Regions from separate parts of the Salinifilum aidingensis genome, predicted to be linked through region 1. Evidence: riboswitches for the same ligand, from Rfam matches in the RefSeq annotation. Region 1 holds a riboswitch; each other region holds the start of a gene.
What was found. A riboswitch is a leader RNA that binds a small molecule or an ion and turns the genes downstream of it on or off. The one in region 1 is predicted to bind cobalamin.

Region 1 (4,136 bases):
TCGCCCTCGCGGCGCTGGACCGGATCGCCCCGGCGCGCGATGCGCTGCGCAGCGCGGGTTACGCGGTCGAAGGCGTCCAGGTCGCGGCGAGCAGGCTCGCCGACCTGCCGGACGGATCGGCGCGGTTGGAGGCGGCCAACCCCGTCGTGCTGCTGACGGGGAGCACGCGGGGCAGTGGTGGTACCCGGTCGGACGGCGGCCGGGGTCGGACAACGGACAAGGAGCAGTCGTGATCGGTTTGTTCGCGGTGACCGCGGCGGGACGCCGTGCCGCGGCCGAGCTCGCCGCCCGGATGGGACCGGAGGCGGTCGTCGCGGACGGCCCGGTCTCCGCGGCGGTGCGCCGGTTGTGGGACCACCTCGACGGCGCGGTGTTCTTCCTCGCCAGCGGGGCCACGATCCGCCTGGTGGCCCCGCTGCTGCGGGACAAGCACACCGACCCGGGCGTGGTGTGCGTCGACGAGGCGCGGCACCACGCCGTCGCGCTCCTCGGCGGGCACTCCGGCGGGGCGAACGCGCTGGCCGAGCAGGTCGGCGACGTGCTCGGTGCGACGCCGGTGGTGACCACGGCCAGCGACGCCACCGGCAGCACCCCGCTGGACGAGGTGGTCGAGGCGCTGGACGCGGTCGTCGACGGCGATCTCGCCGGTTGCGGGGTCGCCGTGCTCAACGGCGAACCGGTGCGGGTGGTCAACCCGCACGGCTTCCCGCTGCCCGCGCTGCCGGAGAACGTCCGCACCGACGTCGAGGAGCCGCGGTGGACGGTTCTGGTGGACGACCGGCACCGCCCGGACTTCGACGAGACGGACGACGTCCTGCGGCTGGTGCCGCGGACGCTCGTGGTCGGTGTCGGTTCGGCCAGCGGGGTCTCCCGCACCGCGGTGGTCGAGACGCTCGCCCGGCTGGAGTCCGAGCACGACCTCGACCCGCGCGCGATCCGCGCCGCGGCCAGCGTCGACCTCAAGGCCGAGGAGACCGGCATCCTGCAGGCGGTGCAGGACCTGGGCTTCTGGCACTCCAGCGACGGCGGTGACGAGCTGCCGCTGCTGACCTACCCGGCCCAGCAGCTCGCCGAGGTCGCCGTGCCCAACCCGAGCGAGACCGTGCGGGCCGAGGTCGGCACGCCCAGCGTCTCCGAGGCCGCGGCGCTGACCGGGGCCGCCGAGCTCGCCGAGGGCGGGGAGGTGCAGCTCGTCGCGGACAAGATCAAGGGCGCGGACGTCACCGCCGCCGCCGCCCGGATCCGCCCCCGGGGGCGGCTGGCGATCGTCGGCCTGGGCCCGGGGACGCCCGAACTGCGCACCGCGCGCGTGGAGGCGGAACTGCGCCGCGCCTCCGTGGTCGTCGGGCTGGACCAGTACCTCGACCAGGTGCGGCACCTGCTGCGGCCGGGCACCGAGGTCCGCAGCAGCGGCCTCGGCCAGGAGGAGGCCAGGGCCGAGGAAGCCGTGACGCTGGCGCGGACCGGCAACGCCGTGGCGCTCATCGGTTCCGGCGACGCCGGCGTGTACGCCATGGCCAGCCCCGCGCTGGAGAAGGCGTCCTCGGACATCGAGGTGGTCGGCGTTCCGGGGGTGACCGCGGCGCTCGCGGCCTCGGCGCTGCTCGGCGCGCCCCTCGGCCACGACCACGTGCTCATCAGCCTGTCCGACCTGCACACGCCGTGGGAGATCATCGAGCGGCGCGTGCGCGCCGCGGCGGAGGGCGACCTCGTGGTGTGCTTCTACAACCCGCGGTCGGTGCAGCGCGACTGGCAGCTGGGGCGTGCGCTGGAGATCCTCGCCGAGTCCCGACCGGCGACCACGCCGGTCGGCGCCGTGCGGCAGGCCTACCGGCCCGACCAGGGCGTCTGGTGCGCACCGATCGCCGAGTTCGACCCGGGTTCGGTGGACATGCTCACCACCGTGATCGTGGGCTCCTCGCAGTCGGCCGTGCTCAGCGACCGCTTCGTCACGCCGCGCGGGTACCGGTGGATGACCAGCGATGCCTGAGGACCCGCTGGTGATCACCACCGACTGCACCGCCTGCGGTGCGTGCCTGCTGACGTGCCCGGAGCACGCGCTGCGCCCCGCTCCGGGGCGCCCGCGGGTGGTGGCCGACCGGTGCACCGCCTGCGGCGAGTGCGTGGAGATCTGCCCGGCCGATGCCATCCGCCTGCTGGAGTAGGCCCCTGCCCGAGCAGGGTGCTGCGCCCGCCGCAGCGGCAGCGGGCGCGACCGGGAGCTCTCCGGCCCCGGCCGCGCCGCCCCCGCTCGGGGCCGTCCCGCTCAGGCGGGCAGCCGCACGCGGCGGTTCAGCTGCTGGCCGATGTCGGACGCCGCCGTGTCCAGCAGTTTGTGCGCCAGTTCGAACAGCGCGCGGGCCGTCGCGATTTCGTCCCCGATCTGGGGGACCTCGGGATCGTCGGGATGCCGCCGCGCCGTGCCGTGGCCGTGTACGACCTGGCCGCTCGGCGTGGTGAACCCGACATCGCACGTCGTCTTCGAACCCTGTTCGACGACTTGGAGATCGAGGGTGATCGTGTGCGTCTCGTTCATGGTCGCCTCCCGGGCCGTGCTGGGCAGAGCGCCACCACGGTGACTCCAGGATGCGGGTCGCGCTGGCGGAACGGAACCCGACGCGTCACCCACACGGGGTGGAACCGGACCCCTGCACGCTCTGTGATCGAATTCACCGGGTTTGACCTCGCGGGGTTCGCGGGCGAAGATGCGGCGGTCGGTGACAGAGGAACCCGGTGCGAATCCGGGACGGACCCGCCCACTGTGACCGGGTGAGCGGGCGCCGCGCAGGAATGGCCACGGCCGGAGACGGCGGGAAGGCCGACGGCGCTCGCGATGATCCGGGAGCCAGGAGACTCAGCACCGACCCCGCGCCGCACCGCGGCGCGCGGCGCCCTCGCCGGCCCCTCGGGCGGGAAACCCAGGAGGTTCGTGGACCGATGTCTCGCGTGCTGCGTCCGCCGCGCGGACGAGCGCGGCCGCAGCGCTGCGGAGTGCGGTTCGGCGCGCCGCGGTGGCGCGCGCGTGCCCGCGCAACCGCGGGCGAGCGCGCCCGCGCCGCCGTCCGGTGCCCCCGGCGCGGTCCCGGGGAGCGGCCGCGCCGCGGAGTCGAACGCGCGCCCGGCGCGGAGCGGCCGGGCGCGCCGAGCCCGATCTCATGCGAAGGATGACCGTGCGCAGGAAAGTGCATCCGATCGAAACCGAGTCCTACCGCATCATGCGGCAGCGCGCCGATTTCGCGCACCACCCGCCGCTGGCGCGCGCCGTCGTGGAGCGCGTGGTGCACACCACCGCCGATCCGAGCTGGGTGGGCGAAGTCGTCACCACCGAGTCCGCAGCTGAGCAGGGTCGGCGCGCGCTCGTGGGCGGCGCGCCGCTGGTCTGCGACGTGCGCATGGTCGCCGCGGGAGTGACCGCCCGCGACTCGCACGTCGGCCTGGACCACCCGTGGGTGGCGGAAACCGCCGAACAGGCGGAAATAACCCGATCGGCCGCGGGAATCCGTTGCGCCGCAAGGGATTTTCCCGACGGTGCGGTGTGGGCCATCGGGAACGCCCCCACGGCGCTGACCGAGCTGCTGCGGTTGGCCGCCGGCGGCGAGGTGCGCCCGGCGCTCGTCATCGGGGTGCCGGTGGGTTTCGTCGGCGCCGTCGAGTCGAAGGCCGCGCTGCGCGGGAGCGGACTTCCCGCGGTGAGCACGCTGTCCGAGCGCGGCGGTGCCGCCATCGCGTCCGCAGCGGTGAACGCGTTGTTGTACTGGCAAGATTGACGAATCCGGAGGTAACCAGTGAATCGACCGCGACCACTCCTGCTCGTCGGACACGGCACAGTGGACGAAGGCGGGGTGGGTGAGTTCCGCGCGTTCACGCAGCGGGTCGCCGAGCGCGTCTCCGCCGCGGGGATCGACGTCGGCGGAGGGTTCATCGAACTGTCCGCGCCCGCCGTGAACGAGGCGTGGGACGACCTCGCCGAACGCGGCCACGCCGAAATGGTCGCCGTGCCACTGGTCCTCGTCGCCGCCGGGCACGGCAAGGGCGACATCCCGGCCGCGCTGGAGCGCGAGGTGAAGCGCAACCCCGCCACCCGCTACGTCTTCGGCCGCCCGCTCGGCCCGCACCCGACGCTGCTGTCGGTGCTG
Region 2 (4,136 bases), on a different contig from region 1:
GCCAGGTCTCCAGGTAGGCGCACGCCGCGCCCTTGCGCTTGCCGCCCTGGTTGACGGCGACCGTCGTGTCGTTGGCGATCTTCAGGAACGGCACGACGCCCTGCGAGGTCCCGTTGGTGCCGCGGATGCGCGCACCGAGCCCGCGCACGGGCGTCCAGTCGTTGCCGAGCCCGCCGGAGTACTTCGCGAGCATCGCGTTGCTGCGGTACGAGCGGAAGATCGACGAGAGGTCGTCGTCCACAGTGGTGAGGAAGCACGAGGACAGCTGCGGCCGCAGGGTTCCCGCGTTGAACAGGGTCGGCGTCGAGGCCATGAACGTGAACGTCGACAGCAGCTCGTAGAACTCGATCGCACGCCGCTCGCGGTCGTCCTCGTGCAGCGCCAGGCCCATGGCCACGCGCATGAAGAACGCCTGCGGCAGCTCGAACCGCACCCCGTCGTCGTGCAGCAGGTAGCGGTCGTGGAGCGTCTGCAGGCCGAGGTGGGTGAACTGCAGGTCGCGCTCGCCGACGAGCGCGGCGGCCAGCCGTTCCAGGTCGAACCGCTCCAGCTCCGGGTCGAGCAGTCCGAGGTGGACGCCCAATCGCACGTAGGCGGGGAAGTGCTCGGCGCAGTCGGTTCCCGGTTCGCCTATGTCCGATTCGGACGCGGTCGTGCCGAGGTGCTGCAGCGCTTCGCCGCGCAGCGCGTGCAGCAGCAGCCGGGCGCAGACGTGCGAGTAGTTCGGTTCGGACTCGACGAGGGTGCGCGCGGCCATGATCTGCGCCTGCGCGAGCTCCTCGGCGCGCACGCCGTCGTAGAGGTTGCGGCGGATCTCGGCCAGCACCGGTTCGGCGTGCACGTCGGCGAGCCCGCTGGTCGCGTGCTGCACGAGGCGCACCACGCGGTCCCAGTCGAGCGGGCGCAGGCGGCCGTCGGGTTCGCGCACGCTCAGCTCCGGCGTGCGCGCGGGTGCTGCCGGGGGCGCTTGGGTCACGACGCTCTCCTCTCGCGAGTCCGTCCGTATCCGGGACCTCGCGAGCGGGAGTGGTGGACGCCGGCGCGCTGCGCCGCTGCGGTGCGTTCCGCGTGGCGGGTTCTCCACCCGGCGGGGTGGTCCGCGTGTCCGGGGCCCGCCCTCGAGGCCCGGCGTGCGTGCGCGTTCTCCCGCGCACACCGGTGGCAGGTCTTCGGACTCGCGGGCTTCCGGCGCTCGGCCGGCCCTACTGGCCGTCGCTTCCCGGACGTGCGTCCAGTGCTGCACCACCGCGGGGGTGGTGACGGCGGTCGTTCCCGCTCACCGCTGCGGGGCAGTCCCGGATTCCCACCGGGTTCCCTCTCGCCTCACCGGACCGTTCCCGGCCCCGTGAACCACCAGCACCGAGCACACTACATGTTGCGACGCGCGATCGCGAACGGGGCCAGATCCCGTGTCGCGGCGGCTGCTCGATGTCGAGCACCCGGAGCGGGGGCTTCCCCGGAGGTCCTGCTACGCACCCACCCGCGTTTCCGGGGACACTTCCTCGTGGTTCACCGCACCCACCGGTAGCGGTGCTCGGGCCGCCCGGCCGACCCGTACCGCATCCGCAGCGCGGCCTGCCCGTCGGCGCACAGGTGCTCGAGGTAGCGCCGCGCGGTCACCCGCGCGATGCCGGCGCGCTCGGCGACCTCCACGGCCGACAGGTCGGACTCGGCCGCGCGCAGCGTCTCCGCCACGAGCTGCGCCGTCTCCGCCGTCAGCCCCTTCGGCAGGCTCGTCCGCGAGGTCGGGCGGCGCACGCCGAACACGCGGTCCACGTCCCGCTGGGTGGCCTGCTCCACGCCGGTGAGCTTGTCGCGCACCGCTGCGAAGCGGTCCAGCTGCTCCCGCAGCGCGTCCAGGTTGAAGGGTTTGAGCAGGTAGTACATCGCACCGCCGTGCAGCGCGGCGCGCACGTTGTCGATGTCGCGCAGCGCGGTGATCACCAGCACGTCCACGGGCGTGCCCGGGCCCGGTTCGTCCGGCGCCCGCAGCCGCTGCAGCACGTCGATGCCCGACATGTCCGGCAGGTAGAGGTCGAGCAGGACGAGGTCGGGCTGGTGCTCGGCGACGGCGCGCAGCGCCTCGGCGCCGCTGTGGGCGACGCCGACCACCGCGAACCCCGGCACCGAGGCGACGAAATCCCGGTGGTTGCGCGCCACGCGCGCGTCGTCGTCGACGACGAGCACCGACAGCACCGGCTCTCACCTCCTGCGCGGCGTCCGCGCGGGCCCTCCGCTGGGAGTCCCCGCTTCCGACGGGTCCTGCCCCCGAGGGGCGCGGCTTCCGACGGCACGGCGGCCGCCACCGGCACCGCGCGGACGTGCGCAGCGGCCGGCGACGTTACCGGCGTGCTAGCGCGCATCCTCTCGCACCGGGAGGTAGGCGCTGAACACGGTCTCCTCGGTGGCGTCCACGTCCACCGACCCGTGCCACCGCTGTGCGGCCTGCCGCACCAGCGCGAGCCCGAGGCCGCGGTGGCCGGTGCCGCCGCTCCCCTTGGTGCTCACCCCGGCGGCGAACACCTCCTCGGCGACCGCGGGAGCCGGGCCCGGGCCCGAGTCGGTGACGCGGATCTCCAGCAGCGGTTCGCCGTCCCGGTGCAGCCGCACGAGCAGCTCCACCCAGCCGGAGCCGTCCACGGCTTCGAGGGCGTTGTCCACCAGGTTGCCCACGATCAGCAGCACGTCGTCGCGCAGCTGCGGCGGCAGTTCCCGCGGCACGTCGCTGAGCGCGGCGAGCTCGAACTCCACGCCCCGCTCGGAGGCCTGCGCCGACTTCGCCAGCACGAGCGCCGCCAGCGCGGTGTCGTGGACGCGCTCGGACACGGACGTGCTCGCCCGCGTCGTCGTGGCGGACAGCTCGGACAGGTACTCGCGGGCCTCGCCGACGGCCCCGAGGTCGAGCATGCCGGTGACGGTGTGGATGCGGTTGGCGAACTCGTGGGTCTGCGCGCGCAGGCCGTTGGCCATGGTGCGCACGCCGTCCAGCTCACCGCCGAGCCGCACGATCTCGGTGTGGTCGCGCAGCGTCACCAGCCGTCCCGTGCCCTGCTCGCCGATGCGCACCGGCCTGGGGTTGCACACGAGCAGCCACCCGCCGACGGCGAGGAACACGTCCTCCCGGGTGTCGGCACCGCTCAGCACGTCGCACAGCTGCTCGTCCAGTCCCAGCTCGCGCGGGGTGCGGCCGACGCAGTCCCGCGGCAGCCCGAGCACCTCGCGGGCCGAGTCGTTGGCCAGCAGCACGGTGCCGTCCGCGCCGACGGCGAGCACGCCCTCGGTGATGGCGTAGAGCAGGGCTTCGCGGCTCTCCAGCAGCTCGGTGATCTCGGCGGGTTCCAGGCCGTGCGTCTTCGCGCGGATCCTGCGGGAGATCCACAGCGCGCCACCCGCGCCGAGGGCGAGGGCGAGCAGCAGGGTCGTGCCGATGACGGGCAGCGCGTTCCGCGCGGCCAGCGTCACCCGCGAGGACAGCACGCCGACGGAGACGTAGCCGACGACCTCCTCGGCCTCGTCGCGCACCGGGACCCGGGCGCGCAGGGTGAGCCCGGCCGGGCCCCACTCCACGCCCGTCCACGTGTTGCCGGCCAGCACCGGTGCCGGGTCGGTGTGCGGGTGGCCGCCGATGGCGCGCGGGTCGGGGTGCGAGTGCCGGATGCCGTCGGAGTCGACGATGACGACGTAGCGCACGTCGGCGGCGCGGCGGATCCGCGCGGCCAGCGGGGCGATCTCGCCGCGGTGCTGCGGATCGGCGAGGTAACCGCGCACCTGGGGCAGCGCCGCCACCGACTGCGCCAGGGTCATCGCGCGCCGGGTGTACTCGGCGCGCACGTCGCGGTACTCGTGGAGCGTCCACAGCGAGCCGGCGGCGACGAGCGTGACGACCAGGAGCGCCGCGTTCACGAGGAACAGGTACCGGGTCAGCGGGAGCGGTGCGCGGCGGCGAACGCGCTTCGTCATGAGGTCACCACCGTACGCGGCAAGGGGTTCTGCGGGACCAATACGACCATTACCGGTCCAATGCACACAAAGCTCGTGATCCGGGACACGTGCGGTTCAGGATGTCGCAAATCGCCGTACACCCGGGTGACGCAGGCCTCCCGGTGCGGTCGATCCGCGAGTTCCCGAACGACACG
Region 3 (4,136 bases), on a different contig from region 1:
GACTGAGCGCGCCCGCTGCGGGGCCGGGTTCGCCCCGCTCCGGGATGCGATGGATCATGCAGTGGTGACCGATACCGCCCGCTGGACCTACCTGATGGACCTCAACGGCGTGCTCATGCGCGACGAGCAGCGCGTCGCGCCCGGGGCGCGCGAGTTCCTCGACGCGCTGCAGCAGCACGGGCTGCCGTACCTGGTGTTCACCAACGACTCGGCCTACACCCCGCGCGACCTGCGCGCCCGCTTGCTGACCTGCGGTTTGGACATCCCCGAGCACGCCATCTGGACCTCGGCGCTGGCCACGGCCTCCTTCGTCGCCCGGCAGCGGCCCGGCGGATCGGCCTACGTCGTCGGCGAACCGGGGCTGACCTCGGCGCTGACCGAGGCCGGCTACGTGCTCACCGAGCACGACCCGGACTACGTCATCCTCGGCGAGACCCGCACGTACAGCTTCAGCTCGATCACCAAGGCCATCCGGCTCATCGAGAGCGGGGCGCGGTTCCTCGCCACGAACCCGGACGAGCTGGGGCGCGGCCGGGAGGGCTCGCTGCCCGCGACGGGCGCGGTCGCCGCGCTCATCGAACGCGTGACCGAGCAGCCGCCGTACTACGTCGGCAAGCCCAACCCGCTCATGCTGCGCTTCGCCCTGCGCACGCTCGGTGTCAGCGCTGACAGCACCCTGCTGCTCGGCGACCGCATGGACACCGACATCCGCTCGGGCATGGAGGCGGGCATGCGCACGATCCTCGTGCTCTCCGGCCTCTCCGGCCAGGACACCGCGCGCCAGTACCCCTTCCAGCCGGACAGGACGATCACCTCGGTGGCCGACATCGTCGACCACGTGCACGATCCGTTCGGCGGTTGACGGGGCGGGGCACCCCGTCCCGGGGCGACTGCCGCCCGGGACGGCCGGGAACCCCGGGACGACCGGGGCGCTCCGGAGCTGCCGGGTCACTCCGCGGTGAGCGTCGCGATGAGCTCACCGCTGCGCTGCTCCGGCAGCGAACGCGCGAGGTCGGCCAGCGCCAGCATCCCGACGAGGCGGTCGCCGTCGATCACCGGCAGCCGGCGCACCCGGTGCTGCCGCATCGTCTCCAGCGCCTCCTCGGCCGAGTCGTCCGCGCCGATGGTCACCGCCTCCTCCTGGTTGAGGTCACCGGCGGGGAAACTGCTCGCATCGCGGCCCTGACCGACGACCTTGACGATCACGTCCCGATCGGTGATCACGCCCTTCACCCTGTCGTCGGGTCCGCAGATCGGCATCGACCCCACCCCGAGATCGGCCATCATCCGGGCCGCTTCGCGCACCGGTTGGTCGCTGCGCACGCAGTGCGTCCCCGGAGTCATCAACTCGCGAGCCGTGGTCATCGCTCCTCCTCTCAGCTTTCGCCGCCTCCCGGCGGCACCGCGCGAGGGATGCCGCCGCACGCCCTGCCCCTACCCCGCCGGGCGGAGCGCCACACCCGCCCCCGTTCTCCCCGGCCCCGCGCGGGCGGGGCGGGGCCGATTGCCGCCGCGGTGTCCACCGTGGTCACCGCGGCGGGGCGAGCACCCGCGCACGGGTGCGGGTGCGACCGCTGTGGCGCGGATCTCCTCCGCGCCGGTCCCGCCGCGGAACTCCACGGCAACCGGGGCGCCCCCGCCGCCCGGGAGCCGCTGCGCGGCCGCGGCGGTCTTGTCACACGCCGCCGAGCGGGTAGTCTCATGCGTGCTGGTGGTTCGTGCGGCCGCGCCGGGTTTCCCGGCGGAGGGCGGCACGAGGCAAGAGGGAACCCGGTGCGATTCCGGGACTGCCCCGCAGCGGTGTGCGGGAACGAACGCCGTCCCCGACCGACGGGTCGGGTGGGCACTGGGCCGAGCGCCTGGGAAGCCGACGGCGCGTAGGAACCTCGGACGAGCTCCGAGAACGCCCGCGAGTCCGAAGACCTGCCACCGGTGCGCGCGTCACCGCGACGTGCGCGTGTCCGAGGTCTCGAGGGAGGACCCTGCGGACGATCGGCACCGGTGCGGCCCGCAGTTGCGCGCACCGCACGTGCCGGTGGTCAGGCACATCCCCCATCGGACTTCGGCGTCCCCGTGTCGTCGAACCGAGGAGAAGCGTTGACCAGCACCATCGGATCGACCGTCCTGGGCTACCCCCGGATCGGTCCGAACCGAGAACTCAAACGTGCCCTGGAGCGGTACTGGAACTCCCGCATCAGCGAGGCCGACCTGCGCAGCACCGCGCGGGACATCCGCGCCGGCACGTGGCGCACGTTGGCCGATGCCGGGCTGCGCTCCGTGCCGAGCAACACGTTCTCGTACTACGACCAGGTGCTCGATGCGGCGGTGACGTTCGGCGCGGTACCGCGCCGCTACACCGAGCTGGGCCTGGACCCGCTCGGCACGTACTTCGCCATGGCGCGCGGTGCGGAGTCCACGCCGCCGCTGGAGATGACCAAGTGGTTCGACACGAACTACCACTACCTGGTCCCGGAGATCGGTCCGGACACGCGGTTCGCGCTGTCCGACACGACCGTGGTGGACCAGTACCGCGAGGCGGTCGGCGAGGGCGTGAGCACCCGGCCGGTGCTCGTCGGGCCGGCGACGTTCCTGCTGCTGTCGAAGCCGGCCGAGGACGCGCCGGAGGGCTTCGCCCCACTGGACACAGTGGATGACCTCGTCAGCGCCTACGCCGACCTGCTGGCCGAGCTGCACCGGGCCGGCGTGCCGTGGGTGCAGCTGGACGAGCCCGCCTTCGCCGCGGATCGCACCGCGGAGCAGCTGCAGGCCCTGCGCTCGGCCTACGCCCGTCTCGGCCAGCTGCAAGAGCGACCGAAACTGCTCGTGGCCGGGTACTTCGGCGATCTCGGCGAGGCGCTGCCGATCCTGGCCGACAGCCCGGTGGAGGGACTCGCGCTCGATCTCGTCTCCAGCCCCTCCACAGTGGAGGAGATTCCGAAACTGACCGGCTTGCGCGACAAGTCGGTGGTGGCGGGCCTGGTCGACGGGCGCAACATCTGGCGCACCGATCTCGACCGGGCGCTGGCGACCGCGGAGCGGCTGCGCGGATCCGCGGGCGAACTGGCGGTCGGGACCTCGTGCTCGCTGCTGCACGTGCCCTACGACGTCGAAGCCGAGACCGAGCTGGACCCCCAGGTGCGCTCGTGGCTGGCCTTCGCCGAGCAGAAGCTCGAGGAGGTCGTCACGCTGCACCGGGCGCTGCACGAGGGCCGCGACAGCGTCTCCGGGGAACTGGCAGCTGCGCGGGCCCGCGTGGACCACCGCGCGCACGCCGCCCGGGTGCACGACGAGCGCGTGCGCGCCCGGGTCGCCGCGCTGCGCCCCGGGGACGCCCGCCGGGAGGAGTACGCGCGGCGTCGGCGGGCCCAGCAGGAGGCGTTGCGGCTGCCGCCGCTGCCGACCACGACGATCGGTTCGTTCCCGCAGACCGGTGACGTGCGCAAGGCGCGGGCCGCGCTGACCGCGGGCACCATCGACCGGGAGAACTACCGGCAGCGGATGCGCGACGAGATCACCGGCGTCATCCGGCTGCAGGAGCGGCTCGGGCTGGACGTCGTGGTGCACGGTGAGCCGGAGCGCAACGACATGGTCCAGTACTTCTCCGAGTACATGGAGGGCTTCGTCAGCACCCGCCACGGGTGGGTGCAGTCCTACGGGTCCCGCTGCGTGCGTCCACCGATCCTGTTCGGCGACGTCTCGCGGCCGGCTCCGATCACCGTCGAGTGGAGCACCTTCGCCCAGCAGCAGACGGACAAGCCCGTCAAGGGCATGCTCACCGGGCCGGTGACGATGCTGTCCTGGTCGTTCGTCCGCGACGACCAGCCGTTGGCGGACACGGCACGGCAGGTGGCGCTGGCGATCCGCGACGAGGTCGCCGATCTCGAAGCGGCCGGCATCCGCGTGGTGCAGGTCGACGAACCCGCCCTGCGCGAGCTGCTGCCGCTGCGGACCGCCGACCAGCCCGCCTACCTGGACTGGGCGGTGCACGCCTTCCGGCTGGCCACGTCGGGCGTCGTCGCGGGCACCCAGATCCACACGCACCTGTGCTACTCGGAGTTCGGCGACGTCATCAACGCGATCGTCGACCTGGACGCCGACGTCACCAGCATCGAGGCGGCCCGGTCGCGGATGGAGGT

Region 2: linked by a shared signal. The riboswitch ahead of ACYVJE_RS01705 (ribonucleoside-diphosphate reductase subunit alpha) and the one ahead of ACYVJE_RS17560 (precorrin-8X methylmutase) in region 1 are both predicted to bind cobalamin.
Region 3: linked by a shared signal. The riboswitch ahead of metE (5-methyltetrahydropteroyltriglutamate--homocysteine S-methyltransferase) and the one ahead of ACYVJE_RS17560 (precorrin-8X methylmutase) in region 1 are both predicted to bind cobalamin.

What each region holds. Positions count from the first base shown of each region.
Region 1 is NZ_BAAGTH010000013.1:83,633-87,768, forward strand. Features, by position in the region: gene cbiE (precorrin-6y C5,15-methyltransferase (decarboxylating) subunit CbiE) at 1-233, shown strand, start outside; gene cobJ (precorrin-3B C(17)-methyltransferase) at 230-1,990, shown strand; gene ACYVJE_RS17550 (DUF362 domain-containing protein) at 1,983-2,165, shown strand; gene ACYVJE_RS17555 (DUF1876 domain-containing protein) at 2,267-2,536, opposite strand; cobalamin riboswitch at 2,725-2,855, shown strand; gene ACYVJE_RS17560 (precorrin-8X methylmutase) at 3,165-3,767, shown strand; gene ACYVJE_RS17565 (sirohydrochlorin chelatase) at 3,828-4,136, shown strand, end outside.
Region 2 is NZ_BAAGTH010000001.1:360,790-364,925, reverse strand. Features, by position in the region: gene ACYVJE_RS01705 (ribonucleoside-diphosphate reductase subunit alpha) at 1-1,006, opposite strand, end outside; cobalamin riboswitch at 1,144-1,373, opposite strand; gene ACYVJE_RS01700 (response regulator) at 1,510-2,196, opposite strand; gene ACYVJE_RS01695 (ATP-binding protein) at 2,353-3,960, opposite strand.
Region 3 is NZ_BAAGTH010000009.1:218,288-222,423, forward strand. Features, by position in the region: gene ACYVJE_RS14240 (inorganic diphosphatase) at 1-6, shown strand, start outside; gene ACYVJE_RS14245 (HAD-IIA family hydrolase) at 50-862, shown strand; gene ACYVJE_RS14250 (CBS domain-containing protein) at 949-1,365, opposite strand; cobalamin riboswitch at 1,696-1,945, shown strand; gene metE (5-methyltetrahydropteroyltriglutamate--homocysteine S-methyltransferase) at 2,098-4,136, shown strand, end outside.